DNA from 2 places in the Candidatus Merdisoma sp. HCP28S3_D10 genome. Region 1 is predicted to be linked to the other one. Evidence: a T-box and tRNA genes for the amino acid it is inferred to sense, from the RefSeq annotation. Region 1 holds a T-box; the other holds one or more tRNA genes.
The links. A T-box is a leader RNA that pairs with one kind of tRNA and senses whether it is charged. The one in region 1 lies ahead of pheS (phenylalanine--tRNA ligase subunit alpha), so its partner is inferred to be a tRNA-Phe.
Positions count from the first base shown of each region.

Region 2: it has a tRNA-Phe gene. The T-box ahead of pheS (phenylalanine--tRNA ligase subunit alpha) is inferred to sense a tRNA for this amino acid. The anticodon was not compared.

Region 1 covers NZ_JBQHTG010000002.1:269,280-280,169, forward strand. The annotation lists gene ACTNCH_RS06425 (alpha-1,2-fucosyltransferase) at 1-433, shown strand, start outside; gene ACTNCH_RS06430 (family 6 glucosyltransferase) at 452-1,309, shown strand; gene ACTNCH_RS06435 (oligosaccharide flippase family protein) at 1,299-2,840, shown strand; gene ACTNCH_RS06440 (acyltransferase family protein) at 2,859-3,890, shown strand; gene ACTNCH_RS06445 (transposase) at 4,143-4,907, shown strand; gene ACTNCH_RS06450 (ATP-binding protein) at 5,024-6,316, shown strand; T-box leader at 6,403-6,639, shown strand; gene pheS (phenylalanine--tRNA ligase subunit alpha) at 6,845-7,864, shown strand; gene pheT (phenylalanine--tRNA ligase subunit beta) at 7,880-10,300, shown strand; gene ACTNCH_RS06465 (Gfo/Idh/MocA family protein) at 10,425-10,890, shown strand, end outside.
Region 2 covers NZ_JBQHTG010000007.1:13,124-24,013, forward strand. The annotation lists gene ACTNCH_RS12505 (B12-binding domain-containing radical SAM protein) at 1-502, shown strand, start outside; gene ACTNCH_RS12510 (exonuclease domain-containing protein) at 524-1,237, shown strand; gene ACTNCH_RS12515 (VanW family protein) at 1,376-2,812, shown strand; gene ACTNCH_RS12520 (AIR synthase family protein) at 2,839-3,825, shown strand; gene ACTNCH_RS12525 (Lrp/AsnC family transcriptional regulator) at 3,858-4,340, shown strand; gene ACTNCH_RS12530 (aminotransferase class I/II-fold pyridoxal phosphate-dependent enzyme) at 4,337-5,515, shown strand; gene ACTNCH_RS12535 (tRNA (cytidine(34)-2'-O)-methyltransferase) at 5,516-6,013, shown strand; gene ACTNCH_RS12540 (cell wall hydrolase) at 6,026-7,291, shown strand; tRNA gene ACTNCH_RS12545 (tRNA-Phe) at 7,411-7,483, shown strand; tRNA gene ACTNCH_RS12550 (tRNA-Gly) at 7,559-7,629, shown strand; THF riboswitch at 7,846-7,942, shown strand; gene folE (GTP cyclohydrolase I FolE) at 8,029-8,586, shown strand; gene ACTNCH_RS12560 (HD domain-containing protein) at 8,595-9,071, shown strand; gene folP (dihydropteroate synthase) at 9,090-9,905, shown strand; gene folK (2-amino-4-hydroxy-6-hydroxymethyldihydropteridine diphosphokinase) at 9,906-10,718, shown strand; tRNA gene ACTNCH_RS12575 (tRNA-Ser) at 10,835-10,890, opposite strand, start outside.

The DNA of each region.
Region 1 (10,890 bases):
GTATCCGGGACTTTACAAATTGCGTGAACGAAACAGTGTTTGTATAAGCGTAAAGGTTGAGCATAATGTTGGAAGTTCTATGTACGATGTGTGTTCAATGAAATATTGGGAAGAAGCCATTCAATATATAATAAAAAATGTCGATAATCCGTTGTTCTTTATTTGCTCGGATAATGTAGATTATGTATTGGAGCATTTGATTGACGCTTCAAAATACGATTATGTGGTTCAGGATAAAAGCAAACCGGTCTATGTGTCGCTTGCAGCAATGAGTGAATGTAAGAATTTTATTATAGGAAATACTACATTTGGTTGGTGGGCACAGTATTTATCTAAAGCGGATAACAAAATTGTTGTAGCTCCTTCCAGATGGATGTCGGTTGATATGCCAATTGATTTATATGAAGATAGCTGGCATTTAATTGAAGTATAGAGAATGTGAGGAATGTTTATGACAAAAAGCATTGGAATATTATATATATGTACAGGACCATATGTATTATTTTGGAAGGACTTCTATGAGTCATTTGAAAAGAATTTTTTACCCAGTTATGAGAAAAGATATTATGTCTTTACAGATGCCGAGGAAATCTTTGCCGAGAACAATATAAATGTAAAAAAAATAGCAATTGAGCCAATGCCTTGGCCGCTTATTACGCTTTTTAGATTTTCAACATTTTTGAAGATAGAAGATGAGCTGAATAAATGTGATTATCTCATGTTTTCGAATGCAAACATGATTTGTAATGAGATTATCACACCGGAAGAATTTTTGCCAAGAAAAAATGAAGTGCTATCTGTGACTGCACACCCGGGATATTATGGAAAAAGTAAAATAGAATTTCCTTATGAGAGAAGAAAAATTTCTTCGGCATATATACCGTGGAACTGTGGAGAAAATTATGTGATTGGTGCGATGTTCTGTGGTACAAGTGATGCATTCATTAAGATGTCAAAAACGCTCAAACATAATATTGAGGAAGATTTAAAAAAGAATATTATTGCAAAATGGCATGATGAATCACAGCTAAATAGATATATCGTTAATAAACCGGGAGTTCGTATATTAGAGCCAATGTATTGCTATCCTTGTGGCATGGAAGTTTCATATCCTAAGAAAATATATGCTGTAAGTAAACAAGCAAAATTTGATGTTAAGTCCTTTAAAGGTCAGTATGCTAAGAGACAAAGTAGTGTAAGAAAATCTTTGGGCGTCTTGAAAAGAAAGCTGTTATTGAAAGAAAGACTTATGTATTTGATAGACGTTATCTCAGGAGCTCATATTAAGGAAATAAGTGATGAAGAATAAAAAAGCTACTTTAATAAATATATTTGCTGCATTTATTACACTCGGGGTCCAAATGTTTATTAGCTTTTGGTTATCCCCTTTTGTTGTAGGAAAATTAGGCGAAGAGGCATATGGATTTATAAATTTAGCTAACAATTTTGTCTCATACGCCAGCCTTGTTTCCGTTGCAATTAATTCGATGGCTTGTAGATATATATCTGTAGAATATAATTCAGGCAATAAAGAAAAGGCAAAGTCGTATTTTTGCTCTGTCTTTATCTCAAATTGCTTTTTGTATGGGCTAATATTGATTATTTCCATTTTGTTTGTTTGGAAATTGGAATACATTGTGAATATCACAGCCGCATTGGTGTTCCAAGTTAAACTGACATTTTTACTGAGTTTTGTAAATATGGGAACATCTTTAATAGGCACGGTTTATACGGCTGCAGCATTTACAACAGGAGAAATGCACTATAATTCGATTGTGCAAATAGTATCGAATGTAATTAAAAGTATACTAATATTTACCCTTTTCTCTTTTTTGCCAGCAAAGGTTTATTATTTGAGCTTAGCAACTCTTATTGCTGGCATTGTAACTCTTTGGGGAAATTACAAAGTTACCAAAAAATTGTTTGTTGATTTTGATATAGATAAAAATTATTTTGATTTCGGTAAACTAAAAGTATTGTTGAAGTCGGGATTTTGGGTATTGATATCTAATATAAGCAATTTGTTACTAAATGGATTGGATCTTTTATTTAGCAACTGGTTCATCAGTAGTGCTATAATGGGGCGTCTTTCTTTGGCTAAGCAAATCCCCTTGGCGTTAAGTAATGCCTTAGGCGTGTTTTCAAATATTTTCTCTTCAGCCTTAACGAAAGTTTTTGCGTCAGATGGCAACAACAAACTTATTTATGAAGCCAATAGTCAGCTGAAAATATTGACGATGTTTTTCACGGTTCCATATGCTGGTATTATTGTGTTTGGATATGATTTTTTAAAGCTATGGTTGAGTGACACAAGCTATACAGGAACACAGTTCGTAGAAATATATATTCTCATGCTCTTAGTGCTTTTGGATATTATTATCAGCACATATATGTACAGCATTCATTCTATATTTATTGCTATTGATAAAGTTAGGATATATTCAGTTGTACTGCTCGTTTCAAGTATAATCAGTATTGCAACTACCCTAATACTTCTGAAATGTACTGGATTAGGTGTTTATGCTATAGCAGGAACGAGTACAGTAATTTTAGGGTTTACGCATGGAGTTGTTGTTCCGGCGTGTGCAGCAAAATTACTGCATCGACCTATATGGACGTTTTGGAAAACAGAATTTAGATCCTGGGTATCATTAGCTGTTGTATGTGTTGTTTTCTTTGTAGTAAAAAATTTGATGGATTTCCCTAATTGGATTAGCTTTTTCGTTAATATATTGATTGTAGGTTTGATTGGGTATATATTGGAATTTATTCTCATTTTTAGCAAACAGGAGAAAAATGAGATAATTAGCATTATAAAACTCAAATTGATAAGAAAATAGGGGGGAGAGAGAAAACTTTTGTTGAAATATAAAAATAGAGATAAAATGATTTTTTATTCTTTTTGGATGACTATTCTAATAGTTGTCTATCACCTAGCTCCTCATTTGATTGAATTGTCAGAATTTAATGAGGGGGGGAGGTACCTGAGACAGTTTTTTGAAACATTTGGGCCAATTGCATTAAATTATTTTTTCGCTGTTTCTGCATATAAATTTTTTGTATCTGAAAAATCTTGTGGAGATAAATTAAAGAAACGATTAGTGACACTTATTGTTCCCTACATTGCTTGGAATACAATTTATATCAGCCTGTATATTTTGCAAAATGGATTGCCCAATATTAGAACGGTTATTTTAGGATATACATTGACACCTTTTGATGGACCGTTATGGTATATTTTTGTATTATATATTTATTTGGCAATTTCCTCAATTTGCATGAGTCGGTGGACTTGGCTATCAACAAAACTTGGATGGCTAATTATTATATTGACATTTGTGGTGGCAGCGTTTCACCATGCTGTGATTCATTCATTGATCAGCTTTCCGTATGACTGGTGGGTTGAAAGAACATTAAGAATGGCACCGCCATTCTTATATGGTGTATATTGTTCAAAGCATAAATTAATTGAGCTTGGTAGGCATAGTACAGTTATACCAGGAATTATATCGATGATATGTTTATTAAGTTCCACGATTTTAGGCGATAATGTTATTATAACACTATTATTATATTTATGTACATTGTCATTATGGAATGTTCTTCCTAATTTTACATTGAAGGCTGATTCGATAATTAAAAATGATATGTTTATAATATATTCAATACATGAGGGAATAATTATAGTAATGCTTGCTGTGTGTAATAAGGGAAATGTTCATTTTGGAAAATACAGTAGCTTGATTTTCATGATACTTCTCGAAACAGTGCTGATTGTTACAATAGGGTTTTGCTTGAATTTGATTATTAGAAGACTGCCTACAGTAGTTAATATCATATTTACCGGGGGAAGAAATGAACATCACAACAAAGAGAAAAAGCAATATTGAATTATTAAGAATTTTATGTATGATGCTATTATAAAAGTGGACACGGAAGGGTAGAGAAAAGCCTAACCGTGGAGTAATATAAAGGCGAGTATTCTACCGGAAAGGAGCTCGTCTTTATGTCAAAACACTTGAATCTGTTGGAAAAGGAATTTCTAATCCGGCAGTACAAAAGCAACTACCGTATCAAAATGAGTGACTTCTGCGAAGCAAACCACATTTCAACCGGTGCATTCCAGAAGTGGATTAAGTAGTATGATGAAGGCGGCTTTTATACGAATCAATCATCAGCAGGATATAAGCGATAACTATGTGTACAAGGCCTTTCGTTTTCTGGGAATAAAGGCAAAAACCAAGCATCAGGTGCATTATCGTCCTAGAAAGGTCCGAGATCTGTACCCAAATCTTATCTTCACAACTTGGGATACCGTAGATTGTCCTCGCCAGGTAATTGTTTCGGATATGACCACATTGAAGTTCTGGATTTTCTATTTTGAGGTCACTTTCTACTTCGATGTATTCACAAAGCAAATCCTGACATGGAAACTGTCTGAGCGTCGAGGAGGTCGAGATCAATATGTAGATGGGTTAGCAGACGTAGTGGAAATGCTAAAGGGCCGTGAGGAACCGACAATCCTCCATACAGACCAGGGCTCGGTTTATGCCTCAATGGCATACAATGCTCTAATACTGGACACAAATATTATTCGTTCTATGTCGCGGGCGGGAAAACCAACGGACACCCCTGTAAACGAAGCACTGAATGGCTGGATTAAAGAAGAACTGTATATGGATTTCCAGTTAGATCAGTGCCGTACAAGAGAAGGGGTAAAGGCCACCCTGCGGCGCTACATCGACTTTTACAACAAGCAGCGTCCCTGCTTTGCAATCGGTTATGACACGCTGGATAACTACTGCAAACGTTTCTATCGAGGTGAGTTTGAAAAGAAGGATACCTTTTCAAAGCGCATCCTGACCGAGGAACCAAAATTCGTGCACTGCTATAAAATCCTTATTTAGAAACAGAAAAATGCGATTTTTTGGCGAAATAAACTTGGAAAAATGTGAAAAATAAAATTGAAAAATCCAGAAAAATGTGCAATACTAGTATCATCAACAATTAGGTGGTGATTTTATTGAGACGGAATGCAATACAGGATCTGGTAAACTGGAAATCCAGTGAAGATCGTAAACCTATGGTGCTAAAAGGTGCCAGGCAGGTGGGTAAGACCTGGCTGATGAAGGAATTTGGCCGAAATTATTATGATAAGATTGCATATTTTAATTTTGATGAAGAAGATGAATTGAAGTCTGTTTTTGAGGTTAATAAGAATCCACAGAGAATTCTGGAATTACTATCCATGATTCAGGGTGAAAAGATTGAACCGGGTACCACATTGATTATCTTTGATGAGATACAGGAGTGCCCGGAAGCATTGAATTCCTTGAAGTATTTTAAGGAAAAAGCCAATGAGTATCATGTGATTGCGGCAGGCAGTCTGCTGGGAACGCTTTTAGCGCAGCCAAAATCCTATCCGGTTGGAATGGTAAATTTACTCGATATCTACCCGCTGACTTTTGATGAGTTTCTGGAAGCGACGGAGCCATCTCTGTATGCTTATTATATGAGCATTCAGAAAGAGCAGCAGATAGAAGAAATTTTTCATAATCGACTGTTGGAGGTCTATCATAATTATTTGATTATTGGCGGAATGCCGGAATGTGTTGCGTCTTGGATAAAATACAAAGATCCGGCCAAAGTTTCGCGTATTCAGCATGAATTGATAGAGGTTTATGAAAATGATTTTTCTAAACATAACGGCAAGGTCAATAGTGGACGAATCCTCATGGTATTTCGCAGTATCGTGGCGCAGCTTGCCAAGCCAAATGAAAAGTTTATGTATGGTGCAGTACGGGAGGGAGCCAGAGCGAGAGACTTTGAAGAAGCGATTGAATGGCTCGTTTCGGCTGGCATGCTGAATCGGGTTTATAATGTCTCCAGAATGGAGCATCCGTTGTCGGCGTTTGACAGGCTGGATCAGTTTAAACTTTTTCTTTTTGATACAGGCATGCTGAAAACTATGGCAGGAATTGATAATAGTGCGATCCTTTTAAAAAACGACTATCAGTTTAAAGGACCGCTGACAGAAAATTTTGTTCTGCAGCAGCTTCGCGGACAATTTGAGGTGGAGCCCAGATATTATTCGGATAAAAACAGAGAAATTGATTTTGTGCTTCAATATGGGACGGAGATTATCCCGGTTGAAGTGAAGGGCGGAGAAGATAAATCAGCACCATCGTTTAAACGGTACATTGCAGAGCATGAACCGAAATATGCGTTGCGCTTTTCAAAAAGAGGTTATCGGAAGGATGGATACATTTCTAATATTCCGTTATATCTTGCGCGGAAAACAAAGGAACTGTTATAAAAGTGAAGTGGAAAGTTGAGTACCTACGTTGTCAAATAAGTACTTGACATCTTCGCCCGTAAAGGTTTAAAATAACCTTTGATATGACAAATGCAACGAAGGTGCACAGTAACCTTTCTTCTTCTTTCAGAGAGAGACCGTCAGCGGCTGTGAGCGGGCTTAAGTTCAGAAGAGAGTGTGAAATTCCCACCGGAGCAGCATCGCTGAAGAGATTTGGTAGGCGGTGACGTAACCTGCACGTTACGCAGAAGATGAGAGCCTGTCTGATAAATGAAGAGACAGGAATCAGGGTGGTACCGCGGAATATATGCTCCGTCCCTACTGTGTAGGGATGGAGCTTTTTTTGCGCGTTTGCATTGAGAAGGGCAGGCAGTTTCAAAAGCAGGCAGTTGGGTGCTTGCACACAAATGTCTGCTTTTGAAATTGCCTATGCGGCGAAAGCCGCGAGTTTCAGAAAGCGATAGCTTTCTGAAACTGCCCTGGAGTACACGTCCCTCAAAAACCAATAATTCAGGAAAGGTGAGAACAATGAAGGAAAAACTGCAGAAAATCCGGGAAAATGCCATTGCGCAGATTCGGGAAGCGAAAAATCTGAACACATTGAATGAAGCTCGCGTGGCCATTCTTGGTAAAAAGGGTGAACTGACCAGCGTATTGAAGAGCATGAAGGACGTGGCTCCGGAGGACAGACCGAAGGTAGGCCAGCTGGTTAATGAGACCCGTGAAGAGATTGAAAGGGTTCTGGAAGAAGCCAAGGCAAAGATGGAAGCCATGGTTCGCGAGGAGAAGCTGAAGGCAGAGGTTATCGACGTAACGCTTCCGGCGAAGAAGAACAATGTAGGACATCGTCATCCGAATACCATTGCCCTGGAGGAGGTTGAGCGTATCTTCGTAGGTATGGGCTACGAGGTGGTAGAAGGACCGGAGATCGAGTACGACCTTTACAATTTTGAAAAACTGAATATTCCGGAAGGACATCCGGCCAAGGACGAGCAGGATACCTTCTATATCAATAAAAACATCGTGCTGCGTACCCAGACTTCTCCCTGCCAGGCCCGTGTGATGGAGCAAGGAAAGCTGCCGATCCGTATGATCGCTCCGGGACGTGTGTTCCGTTCTGACGAGGTGGACGCAACTCATTCCCCGTCCTTCCATCAGATTGAAGGTCTGGTTGTGGACAAGAATGTTACTTTTGCGGATCTGAAGGGTACGCTGGAGGAGTTTGCCAAGGAGCTGTTCGGCGCCGAGACGAAGACCAAGTTCCGTCCCCATCATTTCCCGTTTACGGAGCCCAGCGCCGAGGTAGATGTAAGCTGCTTCAAATGCGGCGGTAAGGGCTGCCGGTTCTGCAAGGGCAGCGGCTGGATCGAGATCCTGGGCTGCGGTATGGTACATCCTCACGTACTGGAGATGTGTGGGATCGATCCCAACGAGTACACAGGCTTTGCCTTTGGCGTAGGTCTGGAGAGAATTGCGTTGCTGAAGTATGAGATTGACGACATGAGACTGTTATACGAAAATGATATTCGTTTCTTGAAACAGTTCTAAGGAGGGAGAAAAACAATGGATACATCTTTATCATGGATTAAAGCGTATGTGCCGGATCTGGATGTAACGGCGCAGGAATATACAGATGCAATGACACTTTCCGGAACGAAGGTGGAGGGCTTCACCAGACTGGACGCAGATCTGGAAAATATCATCATTGGTCAGATCGTGAAGATTGAGCAGCACCCGGACGCGGATAAGCTGGTAGTATGCCAGGTTAATATCGGAGAGGCAGAGCCGATTCAGATCGTTACAGGCGCCCCCAATGTCAAAGAAGGACAGAAAATTCCGGTAGTTTTGGACGGCGGCCGCGTAGCAGGCGGACATGACGGCAAGATGACTCCGGGCGGAATCAAGATTAAAAAGGGAAAGCTTCGCGGAGTGGAGTCCAACGGTATGATGTGCTCCATCGAGGAGCTGGGTCAGAGCCGGGAGATGTACCCGGAAGCGCCGGAATACGGAATCTATATTTTCCCGGATGACGCAGTGGTAGGCGAGAACGCTATCCACGCCCTGGGTCTGGACGACGTAGTATTTGAATATGAGATTACCTCCAACCGTGTGGACTGCTACAGTGTCATCGGTATAGCCAGAGAGGCAGCGGCGACCTTCCGGAAGAAGTTTGTACCGCCTGTGGTAACCGTAAAGGGCTCCGGCGGAGATGTCAATGATTATATCAAGGTAGATGTAAAGGATGCGGATCTCTGCCCCCGTTATTGCGCGAGAGTGGTCAAGAATATCAAGCTGGCTCCCTCACCGCAGTGGATGCAGCGCAGACTGGCTGTAAACGGTATCCGCCCCATCAATAATATCGTGGATATCACCAATTATGTAATGGAAGAGTATGGTCAGCCCATGCACGCCTACGATCTGGATACCATTGCGGGTCATCAGATTCTGGTGCGCCGGGCAGAGGAAGGCGAGAAGTTCGTGACCTTGGACGGCCAGGAGCGTACCATGGATGAGAATGTTCTGATGATCTGCGACGGTGAGAAGGCTGTGGGAATCGCAGGTATCATGGGCGGTGAGAATTCCATGATTACAGACCATGTAAAGACGATGCTGTTTGAGGCTGCCTGCTTTGACGGCGTGAATATCCGCCTTTCCGCAAAGCGTATCGGTCTTCGTACCGATGCTTCCGGTAAGTTTGAAAAGGGTCTGGATCCGAACAATGCCCAGGCTGCCATCGATCGTGCCTGCCAGCTGATTGAGGAGCTGGGAGCCGGTGAAGTGGTAGACGGTATGGTTGACGTTTATTACGGAAAGAGCGAGCCTTCCAGAGTGCCCTTTGACGCGGATAAGATCAATGGTCTTCTGGGAACCGATCTCAGCAAAGAGCAGATGTTGGATTATCTGAAGCTGGTCGAGCTGGATTATGATGAGAAAACCAATGAAATCGTAGCGCCCACCTTCCGGCAGGATATTCACCGCCTGGCAGATGTGGCAGAGGAGGTAGCGCGTTTCTTCGGTTACGACAATATTCCGACCACACTGCCGAGAGGAGAGGCTACCACAGGTAAGCTTCCGTTCAAGCTTCGCGTGGAGGCTGTGGCAAGAGATATCGCTGAGTTCTGCGGCTTTTCCCAGGGTATGACTTATTCCTTTGAGAGCCCGAAGGTATTTGATAAGCTGCTTCTTGACGCGGAGGATCCCATGCGCCGGGCAATCCGGATTTCCAACCCGCTGGGCGAGGATTTCAGTATCATGCGTACTACCTCCATGAATGGTATGCTGACTTCTCTGGCTACGAACTACAATCGCAGAAATAAGAATGTACGTCTGTACGAAATGGGTAATATCTATATCGCGAAGGCGCTTCCGCTTCAGGAGCTTCCGGATGAGCGGATGCAGTTCACCCTGGGTATGTATGGCGACGGCGATTTCTATAATATGAAGGGCGTTATCGAGGAGTTCTTCGATAAGCTGGGTATGCGCGACCGTGTACACTATGATCCGAAGGCCGGTAAGAATTATCTCCATCCGGGACGTCAGGCCAATATCTATTATGACGGCAAGCTGATGGGCTATCTGGGTGAGGTTCATCCGGTGGTTGCCGACACCTATGGCATCGGCGAGCGGGCTTATGTGGCTGTTCTGGATATGCCGGTGGTAACGGAGATGGCGACCTTTGGTCGTAAGTATGAGGGAATTGCCAAGTTCCCGGCAGTAACCCGTGATATCTCCATGGTGATCCCCAAGGAGGTGCTGGCAGGCCAGATCGAAGAGGTGATTGAGCAGAAGGGCGGCAGCTATCTGGAAAGCTTCCAGCTGTTCGACATCTACGAGGGAAGCCAGATTAAGGAAGGTTATAAGTCCGTGGCTTATTCTATCGTATTCCGCGGTAAAGATAAGACGCTGGAGGAGAGCGACATTTCCGCGGCTATGAAGCGGATCCTGAAGGGTCTGGAGGGCCTGAACGCAGAGCTTCGTCAGTAGTATAAAACTGTAAAACTTTTACAGGACATCGATTGAAAAGATCGATGTCCTGTTTTGGCTGACAGAATGGCCCGGACATGCTATAATATTTTTATGTGAGCAATTTCGGACAGGAGGATGATGTATGAAGGTAGGTATCGTTGGGGCAGGGATGACAGTGCCCTGGTTTCTGGAGGCGTCAGACGGGATTCCTGCAATGGAAGTGACGGCTCTGTTTGCGCGAAAAGAGGAGAAGCGAAAAGAGCTTTGTGAGAAATATCAGATTCCGGCAGCCTATGACAGCTATGAGAAGCTGCTTGCGGATCCGGAGATTGACGTATTATATCTGCCGGTACCCAATCATCTGCATTACACCTTTGCGAAGCAGGCGCTGGAGGCAGGAAAACATGTGATTCAGGAGAAGCCCTTTACCGTGACCTGTGAAGAGGCAGAGGAGCTGGCAGCTCTGGCCCGGGAAAAAGGGCTGATTCTTTTTGAGGCGATTACCAATCAGTACAATGCCAACTATGAAGAGGTGCGAAAGCTTCTGCCGGGTGTGGGTGACGTGAAGATTGTGCAGCTGAATTTTTCCCAGTATTCCAGCCGCTACG
Region 2 (10,890 bases), on a different contig from region 1:
CTGGCTGCCTTTTTCTGATCTGTTACGGCTTAAAATGATTGAAGAAATGGTGGAGAACTATTATAATAGTCATCAATTCGATGAGACGCTGAAGGCGTTGATCCCGCGGTTTCCTTCGGCCTTTGCCTTTTTCGAACAGCTGGCTGAGTTTTATGAGAGCCGACAGGAGGAGCAGCGGAAGCATTCCCGGGTGCAGCGATATGAGCTGCTGCTGGAGTTTGTCCGGGAACGCTGTCCGGAGAAGGAAGGGTATTTCCGGCAGCTTCTGACCATTGATTATTACCTGCGGGAGCGGGCCAAGGCAAGACCGGCCTTCGCGCCGGATCAGACGGCTTATAAGGAAACGCTTTCGGAAATCCTGAGGAAAACCGGAAAGCAGAATCATGTGGAAGCGGTGTCTGCCGAAGACGGACAGATACGGTATCTGATTTTTGACTATGAGAACCGGGATCCGCTGACCCATGCAGCCAGACTGACAGAATATGAAGCAGACAGATTCTAAGAGAACGGAGAAGAGGATACTATGATAGACAGTTACATCGCGCTGGATCTGGAGACTACGGGCCTGAGCCCTTCCGAAGATCGGATTCTGGAAATCGGAGCGGTGAAGGTGAAAAACGGAAGCATTTGCGAGCGGTATGAAACCTTGGTGAATCCGGGTATGGCTATCAGCCCCAGAATCCGGGAGCTGACCGGAATAGATGATGAGATGGCGGCTACAGGAAAGGACACAGGGACAGCCGTAGCCGAGCTGGTGGACTTTTGCGGAGAACTGCCGCTTCTAGGCCATAATATTCTCTTTGATTACAGTTTCGTAAAACGGAACGCAGTGAATCTGGGCCTGGCCTTTGAAAAGGACGGCGTGGATACCCTGAAAATTGCCAGGGCGCTGCTGCCGGATCTGGAGCATAAGAATCTGCCTTATCTGTGCGCTTATTATAAAATCGCCCAGGAGAGAGCCCACCGGGCGTCAGACGACGCCTGCGCAGCCATGGAACTGTACCGGAGGCTGGCAGCGGAGTTCCCGGACAGCCCGGAGGAGTTATTTGCGCCGAAGCAGCTGATCTACCGGACGAAAAAGCAGGGTCCGATTACAGCTGCGCAAAAAGGATACTTGAATGATCTGCTAAAATATCATAAAATAGGCTTAAGTGTGCAGATTGACACGCTGACAAAAAATGAAGCTTCAAGAATCATAGATAAAATTATTTCCGAGCATGGGAGGATTTTAAGATGAACTGGTACGATAAGAAGAGCCGAAAAGTCATTTCCACAATTATCATTGTAATCGTAGTCCTGGCAATGATACTGCCAATGCTGACTTACGCGCTGTAAAAAGCAGGAACCTGATTCACATTCAGAAAGAGGAGACGTTATGAAAAAGAGACAATTACTGACGGCAGCCCTGCTTTGTACTGCTTTTCTGGCGGGCGGCACAACCGCACTGGCTGCGGAAAATTCCACGATTCATACAGGAGTCTATGCGGACGGCATCGATCTGTCCGGTATGACCCGGGAAGAGGCGCTGGAAACCCTGAATGGGTATGTGGGAGAGATGGGCGCGGAAACGCTGACCCTGCAGATCGGCGATAAGGAACTGACTCCTACCTTAAAGGAGCTGGGGCTTGTCAGCACCAATGAGGAAGAGATTGTGGAGGAAGCTGCGGAGCTTGGCAAGAGTGGCAACATGATCCGCCGTTATAAGGAGCGCAAGGATCTGGAGCATGAAAACAAGAATTATCAACTGACCTGGGCACTGGATCAGGATTTGGTTACAGATTATGTAAACAACAAATGCAAAAAATTCGATCAGGAGGCTGTAGACGCGACCCTGAAGCGGGAGGGCGGTTCCTTCCAGGTTGTGGACGGGCAGACCGGAATCGTTCTGGACGCGGATACATCCATTACTATGATTATGGATTTTATTGAAAAGGAATGGGATCATACCAACGGTTCCCTTACGCTTCCGGTAGAGACCGATTACCCCAGAGGAACGAAGGAGGAACTCAGCAAAGTAAAGGACGTGCTTGGTACCTTTACCACAAGCTACAGTACCTCCGGCGCGGCCCGCTGTCAGAATATCGCCAGCGGAGCAAAGCATATCAATGGTACCGTGCTGTATCCGGGGGATACCTTCTCGGCTTATGAGACCGTCAGCCCGTTCTCGGAGGCCAACGGCTACGCCATGGCAGGATCTTATCTGAACGGCAAGGTGGTAGACAGCCTGGGCGGAGGAATCTGCCAGGTATCCACAACCCTGTATAACGCGGTTCTCCGTGCGGAGCTGGAAGTGGTAGAGCGCTCCAACCATTCGATGATTGTAAATTATGTGGAGCCGGCGGACGACGCGGCTATCGCCGGAACCTACAAGGATTTGAAGTTTAAGAACAACCTGGACGCGCCGGTCTACATCGAGGGCGTGACCAGTGGCAAGCAGATTACCTTTACGATCTATGGACAGGAAACCCGCCCGGCCAACCGGACACTGAAATTCGAGAGCGTGACCTTAAGTACCACAGAGCCGGGCGTACAGATCGTCGCGGACGCAGGCCAGCCCATCGGTTATATTACCAGAGAGAGCGCCCACAGAGGCGTGGTGGCAGAGCTTTATAAGCATGTCTATGTAAACGGCAAGGAAGAAAGCAAAACCAAGGTCAATAAGAGTAACTACAAGGCGACACCGCGGACGATTACCGTAGGCATCGCGGGCGATCCGGAACTTTCCAATGAGCTGCAGGCGGCCATCGCCACCCAGGACGAGGCTACCGTGAACGTCACCCTGGCGTCCTGCGTCGCGCGGATGCAGCAGTAAAGGCGAACATAAAGGAGCGGACAGCGATGAAGGTCGGAAAAGTTTCAGAGACGATTTTAAAGAGAAGTATTTTCAAGCAGATACATACGAAGCGGGACGAGGTGCTTCTGGGAGCCGGAGTGGGCGAGGACTGCGCGGCCATGAAGCTGGCGCCCGGTGAGGTATTCGTGATTTCCACCGACCCCATCACCGGTACGGTGAAGGATATCGGAACCCTGGCGATTCAGATTACCGCAAATGATCTGGCCAGCAGCGGCGCGGAGCCGGTGGGTGTAATGCTCACGGTGCTTCTGCCGGAGGAGATTGAAGAAGCGGATATCAGGGAAATGATGGGACAGGTGGAGGAAGCCTGCGCCCGTTTCCGGATTCAGGTTATGGGCGGTCACACAGAGGTTACCCGGGCGGTCAATCAGCCCATTATCAGCGTCACAGGCGTGGGTAAGGTGCAGGAGGGAAAGCTGATTTCCACTGCGGGGGCGAAGCCCGGCCAGGATATCCTGGTAACCAAGTGGATTGGCGTAGAGGGAACCTCCATCATTGCCAAGGAAAAGGAGGAGGAGCTCCGGAAACGTTTCCCGGCTTCCTTTGTGGAGACAGCGAAGAGCTTTGACCAGTATATTTCTGTGGTAGAGGATTCCAGAGTCGCGGTGAAGCATGGTGTCAGCGCCATGCATGACGTGACCGAGGGCGGAATCTACGGTGCGCTCTGGGAGGTGGCGGAGGCTTCTGGCATCGGCCTGGAGATTGATCTGAAGGCGATTCCTATCCGTCAGGAGACGGTGGAAATCTGCGAGTGCTTTGAACTGAACCCCTATTACCTGATTTCCAGCGGCTGTATGCTGATGGCGGCAGACCGGGGACACGATCTGGTGCGGGAGCTGGAGGCGGCAGGTATTCCGGCGGCAGTTATCGGCAATGCCACGGAGGGGAAGGCCAGACGGATCCGGAACGGCGAGGACGAGAGCTTTCTGGAGCGTCCCAAGACCGACGAGTTATATAAGATATACGAGTAAATTATAAAAAACCTGATGGGAGGGCGAAAGCAATGAGAGAAAAGATTTTGACATTCATTGAGAAAAACAGCCGCGTGGATTTGGCGGATCTGGCAGTTATGCTGGGAGTAGAGGAGGCGGCGGTCGCCAATGAAATCGCGGATATGGAAAAAGAAGGAATTATCTGCGGTTATCATACCCTGATTGACTGGGATAAGACCAGCGAGGAGAAGCTGACAGCCCTGGTCGAGGTGAAGGTTACGCCCCAGCGGGGCTTCGGCTTCGATAAGGTGGCAGAGCGTATCTACAATTACGCAGAGGTGGACAGCGTATATCTGATTTCCGGCGGCTTCGACTTTATGGTCATGATTGAGGGTAAGACCATGCGGGACGTGGCGCAGTTTGTATCCGATAAGCTGTCACCGCTGGATTCCGTTCTCAGCACTGCCACACATTTCATATTGAAAAAATACAAGGATCATGGTTCTATTATGGTACATGAGAAAAAAGACGAAAGGATGCTGGTGACACCGTGAGAAACCCATTATCAGACAAAGCAGTTTCGATTCCCTGGTCCGGCATCCGTAAATTCTTCGATGTGGTAAACGAGATGCCAGACGCTATTTCCCTGGGCGTGGGCGAGCCGGATTTTGATACGCCCTGGCATATCCGGGACGAGGGAATCTATACCCTGGAAAAGGGACGTACCTTTTATACCTCCAACGCAGGCCTGAAGGAGCTGCGGGAGGAGATTGTGCGGTATCTGGAACGCCGCATCCATGTAAGCTATGATCCGCTCCGGGAGGTGCTGATTACCGTAGGCGGCAGCGAAGGAATTGATATGGCCTTCCGCGCCATGCTGAATCCCGGGGACGAGGTCCTGATTCCCCAGCCCAGCTACGTGTCCTACGAGCCCTGCTGTGTGCTGGCGGACGGCGTACCGGTGATCATCAACCTGAAGGAGGAAAATGAATTCCGTCTGACGGCCCGGGAGCTTCGCGACGCCATTACAGATAAAACCAAGATTCTGGTTCTGCCTTTCCCGAACAATCCTACCGGCGCCATCATGACCCAGAAGGATCTGGAGGAGATTGCGGAAGTCATTATAGAAAAAGATATCTATGTGATGTCCGATGAGATTTATTCCGAGTTAAGCTATGCGGGCGACCATGTATCCATTGCCAGCATTCCGGGAATGCGGGAGAGAACCATTCTGATTAACGGATTTTCCAAGGCCTATGCCATGACCGGCTGGCGACTGGGATATGCCTGCGGTCCGGCAGAGATTATCAGCCAGATGACCAAGCTTCATCAGTACGCCATCATGTGCGCGCCCACCAACAGCCAGTATGCGGCGGTGGAAGCCCTGAAGAACGGCGACGAAGACGTGGCGATGATGCGGGAGTCCTACGATCAGAGACGCCGTTTCCTAGTACATACCCTGCGGGAAATGGGACTGTCCTGCTTTGAGCCCTACGGCGCGTTCTATATCTTCCCCAGCATTAAGGAATTTGGCATGACCTCGGAGGAATTTGCGACCCGCTTCCTGATGGAAGAGAAGGTGGCCGTGGTTCCGGGAACTGCCTTCGGAGCCTGCGGAGAGGGATTTTTACGTATTTCCTACGCGTATTCCCTGGAGGATCTGAAGGAGGCAACCAGCCGTCTAGCCCGTTTTGTGGAGAAGCTGCGGGCGGAAAAGGGAGCGAAATAAATGGCACTGAACATCGTACTTCTGGAGCCGGAGATACCGGCCAATACAGGCAACATCGGAAGAACCTGCGTAGCGACGGGCACCCGTCTGCACCTGATTGAGCCCCTGGGCTTCCGCCTGAGCGAAAAAGATCTGAAGCGGGCCGGTATGGACTACTGGCCGCAGCTGGATGTGACAACTTATGTAAACTATGAGGACTTCCTGCGCCGGAACCCCGGTGCAAGACCTTATATGGCAACCACCAAGGGACAGAAGGTTTATACGGAGGCAACGTTTGAACCGGACTGCTATATCATGTTCGGCAAGGAAAGCGCCGGAATTCCGGAGGAACTTCTTCTGGAAAATCAGGAGCGCGCTATCCGGATTCCCATGCTGGGAGACACCCGTTCCCTGAACCTGTCCAATTCTGTGGCGATTGTGCTCTACGAGGCGCTGCGCCAGAACGATTTTCCGGGTATGCGCCTGGAAGGATACCTGACGAAATACGACTGGAGATAGAGGATTTTACAGATGAAGCATACACGTCTTCTGAAAATGGCATATCGGTTTGGAGGAGTGGCCCTGGCGCTGACGCTTGGGTTTACGTCCTATGCCGTTCCGGATCAGAGCGACGTGGATAACATTCAGAACGAGATCGATAAGACGCAGAACGAGATCGACAAGACCCAGAACGAGATCGACGCCACAAAGGATAAGAAGGATCGGCTCCAGGAGGCCAAATCCCAGATGGAGGATTACCTGAAGGATCTGAATAAGCAGTATTCCGGTCTGGAAAGCCAGATTTCCGAGCTGAATAAGCAGATTGCCAGTAAGCAGGAGGAGATTGCGAAGACCCAGGAGGATCTGGAGAAAGCGAAGAATACCGAAGAGAAGCAGTACGCAGATATGAAGGCCCGGATTCAGTATATGTATGAGAATCCCAGGAGCTCTTTTATCGAAATTCTGCTGGAATCCGGTGATTTTGCCAGCGCGCTGAACCGCGCCGATTACGCGGAGCGGATTTCCGAGTATGACCGGGATATGCTGGAGGCTTATGCGGCCCACAAGGCGGAGATCCAGGAGCAGGAAGAGAAGCTGGAGGCGGAAAAAGAGGCGCTGGACGAGATGCAGGCTTCTGTGGAGAAGAAGCAGAAGGAGGTATCGGCTCTGGCCAGCAGTACCTCCGGGAAAATCAGTAAGCATGTAAATGACATAGCGGCAGCCCAGGCGGATATCGACGGCAAGAGCAATACCCTGGCGAATCAGCAGGAGGTGCTGAAGCAGCTGATCGCGGAGAAAAAGAAAATCGAGGCCCAGATTGAGGCGGCCAAGGCAGCGGAAATAGTCGGATCTCTGGGCGATGTGACCGGAGTGCGGACTACGGAGCTGGAGTACGTGCAGTACGGCGCGTACAGCGCCAGCGAGGACGAGATAAAGGCTCTGGCTACGCTGATTTACTGTGAGGCAGGCAACCAGGGGGCGGAAGGCCAGCTGGCGGTAGGCGCGGTGGTGATGAACCGGATCCGGGATCCCCGTTTTGCCCAGGGGGATATTATGAGTGTGATCCGGGCTTCCGGTCAGTTTTCGCCGGTTACCTCCGGGCGTTTCGATCTGATGCTCACCGATGGGGCGGGATCTGTCACCGAATCCTGCTACAACGCGGCTAACCGGGCCATCGCCGGGGAGTCCAATGTGGGAAACCGGACGTTTTTCCGGACGTATGCGAATTATCCGTCCTTAAGCGGATTGGTCATCGGCGCCCATATTTTCTCCTATACCTGGAATTATGCTTCCTGATAAGGAAGATACTATAAATTCCTGTCCACAAGTTATAAAAAATTGCTTGACAAAATTATTTTGATAGAGTAGAATATCACTGTTGCGACACATGAAAATAAAATGTGTGAAAGCAAGAGGCCCAGATAGCTCAGTTGGTAGAGCAGAGGACTGAAAATCCTCGTGTCACTGGTTCGATTCCGGTTCTGGGCATGTATTGAGCACTTGGCGAGGTATTCTCGAGCCTAGTGATCATGGTGTTTCCATGTAAATATTCTCATAGCGTCTGCGGGTGTAGTTCAATGGTAGAACACCAGCCTTCCAAGCTGGATACGTGGGTTCGATTCCCATCACCCGCTTATTTTTATGCTCAAATTTAAGTAGAGAAGGTGATGTGAATCGAACCTTCGGTTCGTTCTCCGCTCCGCTCCGGTCGGTGCTAAACAGGTGCCACTGGCACCTAGCACCCCATCACCCGCTTTTTTTTCATCCAAAATATAAACAAAAATCTATATACAGAAGTCTCTGTATATGCTATAATCCCCTTGATAACAAATTTTAACAATAGAATAATATGCAAAATAGGTTTTCATGCGTCAAGTGTTCAGCGGATGGGGAGTTGCCGCCGAAACGAAAAGTTCGTCTTACGGTATGGAGACCGCACCCGTTGCAGCAATATAAGATTCATAAACAGCGTCTCATATTGTGAAGGGATATTTTCGTCATATGTTCTGTCACAGCCTGGAGGTGCTGTTTTTATGATGGATTATGAGAAAATCAAGGCCGGAGTCCAGCTTATGCTGGAGGGAATCGGCGAGGACGTAACAAGAGAAGGCTTATTGGAGACGCCGGATCGGATTGCGCGTATGTGCGCTGAGATCTACGGCGGCCTGTACGAGGATGCGTCGGTGCATCTGAAAAAACAATTCACAGTCGAGCGGAACGACATCGTAGTAGAGAAGGATATCACCTTCTATTCCGTGTGCGAACATCATTTACTCCCCTTTTACGGAAAAGCGCATATCGGGTATATACCGAACGGTAAGGTAGTAGGCTTAAGCAAGCTGGCCCGTACCGTAGATGTATTTGCCAGAAGACCTCAGATTCAGGAAAAGCTCACGTCCCAGATCGCGGACGCGCTGGAGGAAAGCCTGGATCCCCAGGGCGTTATCGTCATGTTGGAGGCTGAGCACATGTGTATGACCATGCGCGGCATCAAAAAGCCCGGCAGCAAGACCGTCACCATGGTGACCACCGGCTGCTTTGAGAACAATTTTGAGCTGCAGAACCGCTTCCTGAGCATGGTGCGCCAGTAATGGGCGGCATGGAGCGCGTAAACCGGATCTGGAACCACCCGGCCTATCAGGAGGCTTTGGGGAAGCTGACGGCCTACGAGGCAGAGCGGGAATTTTGCCGCCATACGCCGGAGCATTTTCTCAGTGTAGCCCGCCTGACCTACCTGCTTGCCCTGGAACAGGGGGTAGAAGCCGATAAGGAAATCATCTATGCGGCCGGACTTCTGCACGATATGGGCAGATACCTTCAATATGAAAATGGGACGCCCCACGACGAGGCAGGCGTGAGGCTGGCAAAGCCCATATTGCAGGACTGTGGTTTCTCGGAAGGCGAGAGCGCCGAAGTGCTGAAGCTCATCGGAAGTCACCGTACCCAAAGCGACGCGAGGGATCTGCCGGGATTGTTTTACCGGGCGGATAAGCTGTCGCGGAGCTGCTTTCTGTGTCCGGCCCAGACAGACTGCAACTGGCCGGAGGAGAAGAAAAATCTGGAAATTAAAGTATAAGATATAAGGGGAAAAGGTATGAGAATCGGAACCAAAGAATTTGATGTAAAAAATAAAACCTATATCATGGGAATCCTGAATGTAACCCCGGATTCCTTTTCCGACGGCGGAAAATGGAACCATATGGACGCGGCTCTGGCTCATGCGGAGGAGATGATCCGCGAGGGCACCGCCATTCTGGATATCGGCGGCGAGTCTACCCGTCCCGGCCACCAACAGATTACCGAAGAGGAGGAAATCGAGCGGGTAGCCCCGGTCATCGAGGCAGTGAAAGCCCGTTTTGACGTACCCGTATCCATTGATTCCTACAAGGCGAAGGTGGCGGCGGCAGCCATTGAAGCGGGAGCCGATCTGGTCAATGATATCTGGGGGCTCAAATACGATCCGGAGATGGCCGGACTCATTGCCCGCACCGGAGTGGCCTGCTGTCTGATGCACAATAAGAACAACACAGAGTATCAGGATTTCTACCCGGATATGCTCCGGGAAACCGCGGAGTGCGTAAAGCTTGCGAAGGAAGCAGGTATCGCTGACGATAAGATTATCCTTGACCCGGGCGTAGGCTTTGGAAAAAATTACGAGCAGAATCTGGAGACCATTTTACATATGGAGCGGTTCCATGAGCTGGGATACCCCATGCTGCTTGGCACATCGCGTAAATCCGTGATCGGTCTGACTCTGGATCTGCCGGCGGATCAGAGAGTAGAGGGAACCCTGGTGACGACCGTGATGGCTGTGATGAAAAAGTACGCCTTTGTCCGGGTTCACGACATTAAAGAAAATCAGCGCACCATCCGGATGACCGAGGCGATTCTGAAAGCAGGAGAGAACTAAATGGATAAAATACAGATCAAAAATCTCGAAATATTTGCCAATCACGGCGTATTCCCGGAGGAAAATAAGCTGGGACAGAAATTTGTCATTTCCGCAACCCTTTACACCTCCACCCGGAAGGCGGGGAAGACGGACGATTTGACTGCCTCCATTCATTACGGTGAGGTCAGCCAGTTTATCACAAAATTTGTTCAGGAGCACACCTGGAAGCTGCTGGAAACGGTGGTGGAGCAGCTGGCGGAAGCCATGCTTCTGCAGATTCCCCATCTGGAAAAGGTGGAGCTGGAGATTAAAAAGCCCTGGGCTCCGGTGGGACTGCCTCTGGAGACTGTGTCTGTCTCCATTGAGCGGGGCTGGCATACCGCCTACATCGCCATGGGTTCCAATATGGGCGACAAAAAAGCTTATCTGGACATGAGCGTGCTTGGACTGCAGCTCACGAAAGGCTGTATCGTAGAGACAGTGGCCGATTATCTGGCCACCGAGCCCTATGGCTACACGGAGCAGGACGAATTCCTGAATAGCGTCATGAAGATCCGGACTATCCTGCCGCCCCATGAGCTCCTTGATCGTCTCCACGAGCTGGAGCAGGAGGCCAACCGGGTCCGCGTGATCCACTGGGGTCCCCGGACGCTGGATCTGGATATTCTATTGTACGACGACCTGATTCTCGATGACGAGGAGCTTCATATTCCCCATATCGAGATGCACAAGCGGGATTTCGTGCTGATTCCGTTGGCACAGATCGCGCCCTGGGTGCGGCATCCGGTATACAACCAGACGGTGCAGGAGCTGCTGGATAGATTAAAATAAGAAAAGCGGCGGCGGTTTTCACATAGACGGGATTACGGAAAAACAATAAAAAGCAAGACAGGACTGTATCATGGAAATTCAGGATACGTCCTGTCTTGCTTTTTGCTATAAAGAAACGGAGGAGGAGGGATTTGAACCCTCGCGCCGGTGCTACCGACCTACTGGTGTTCGA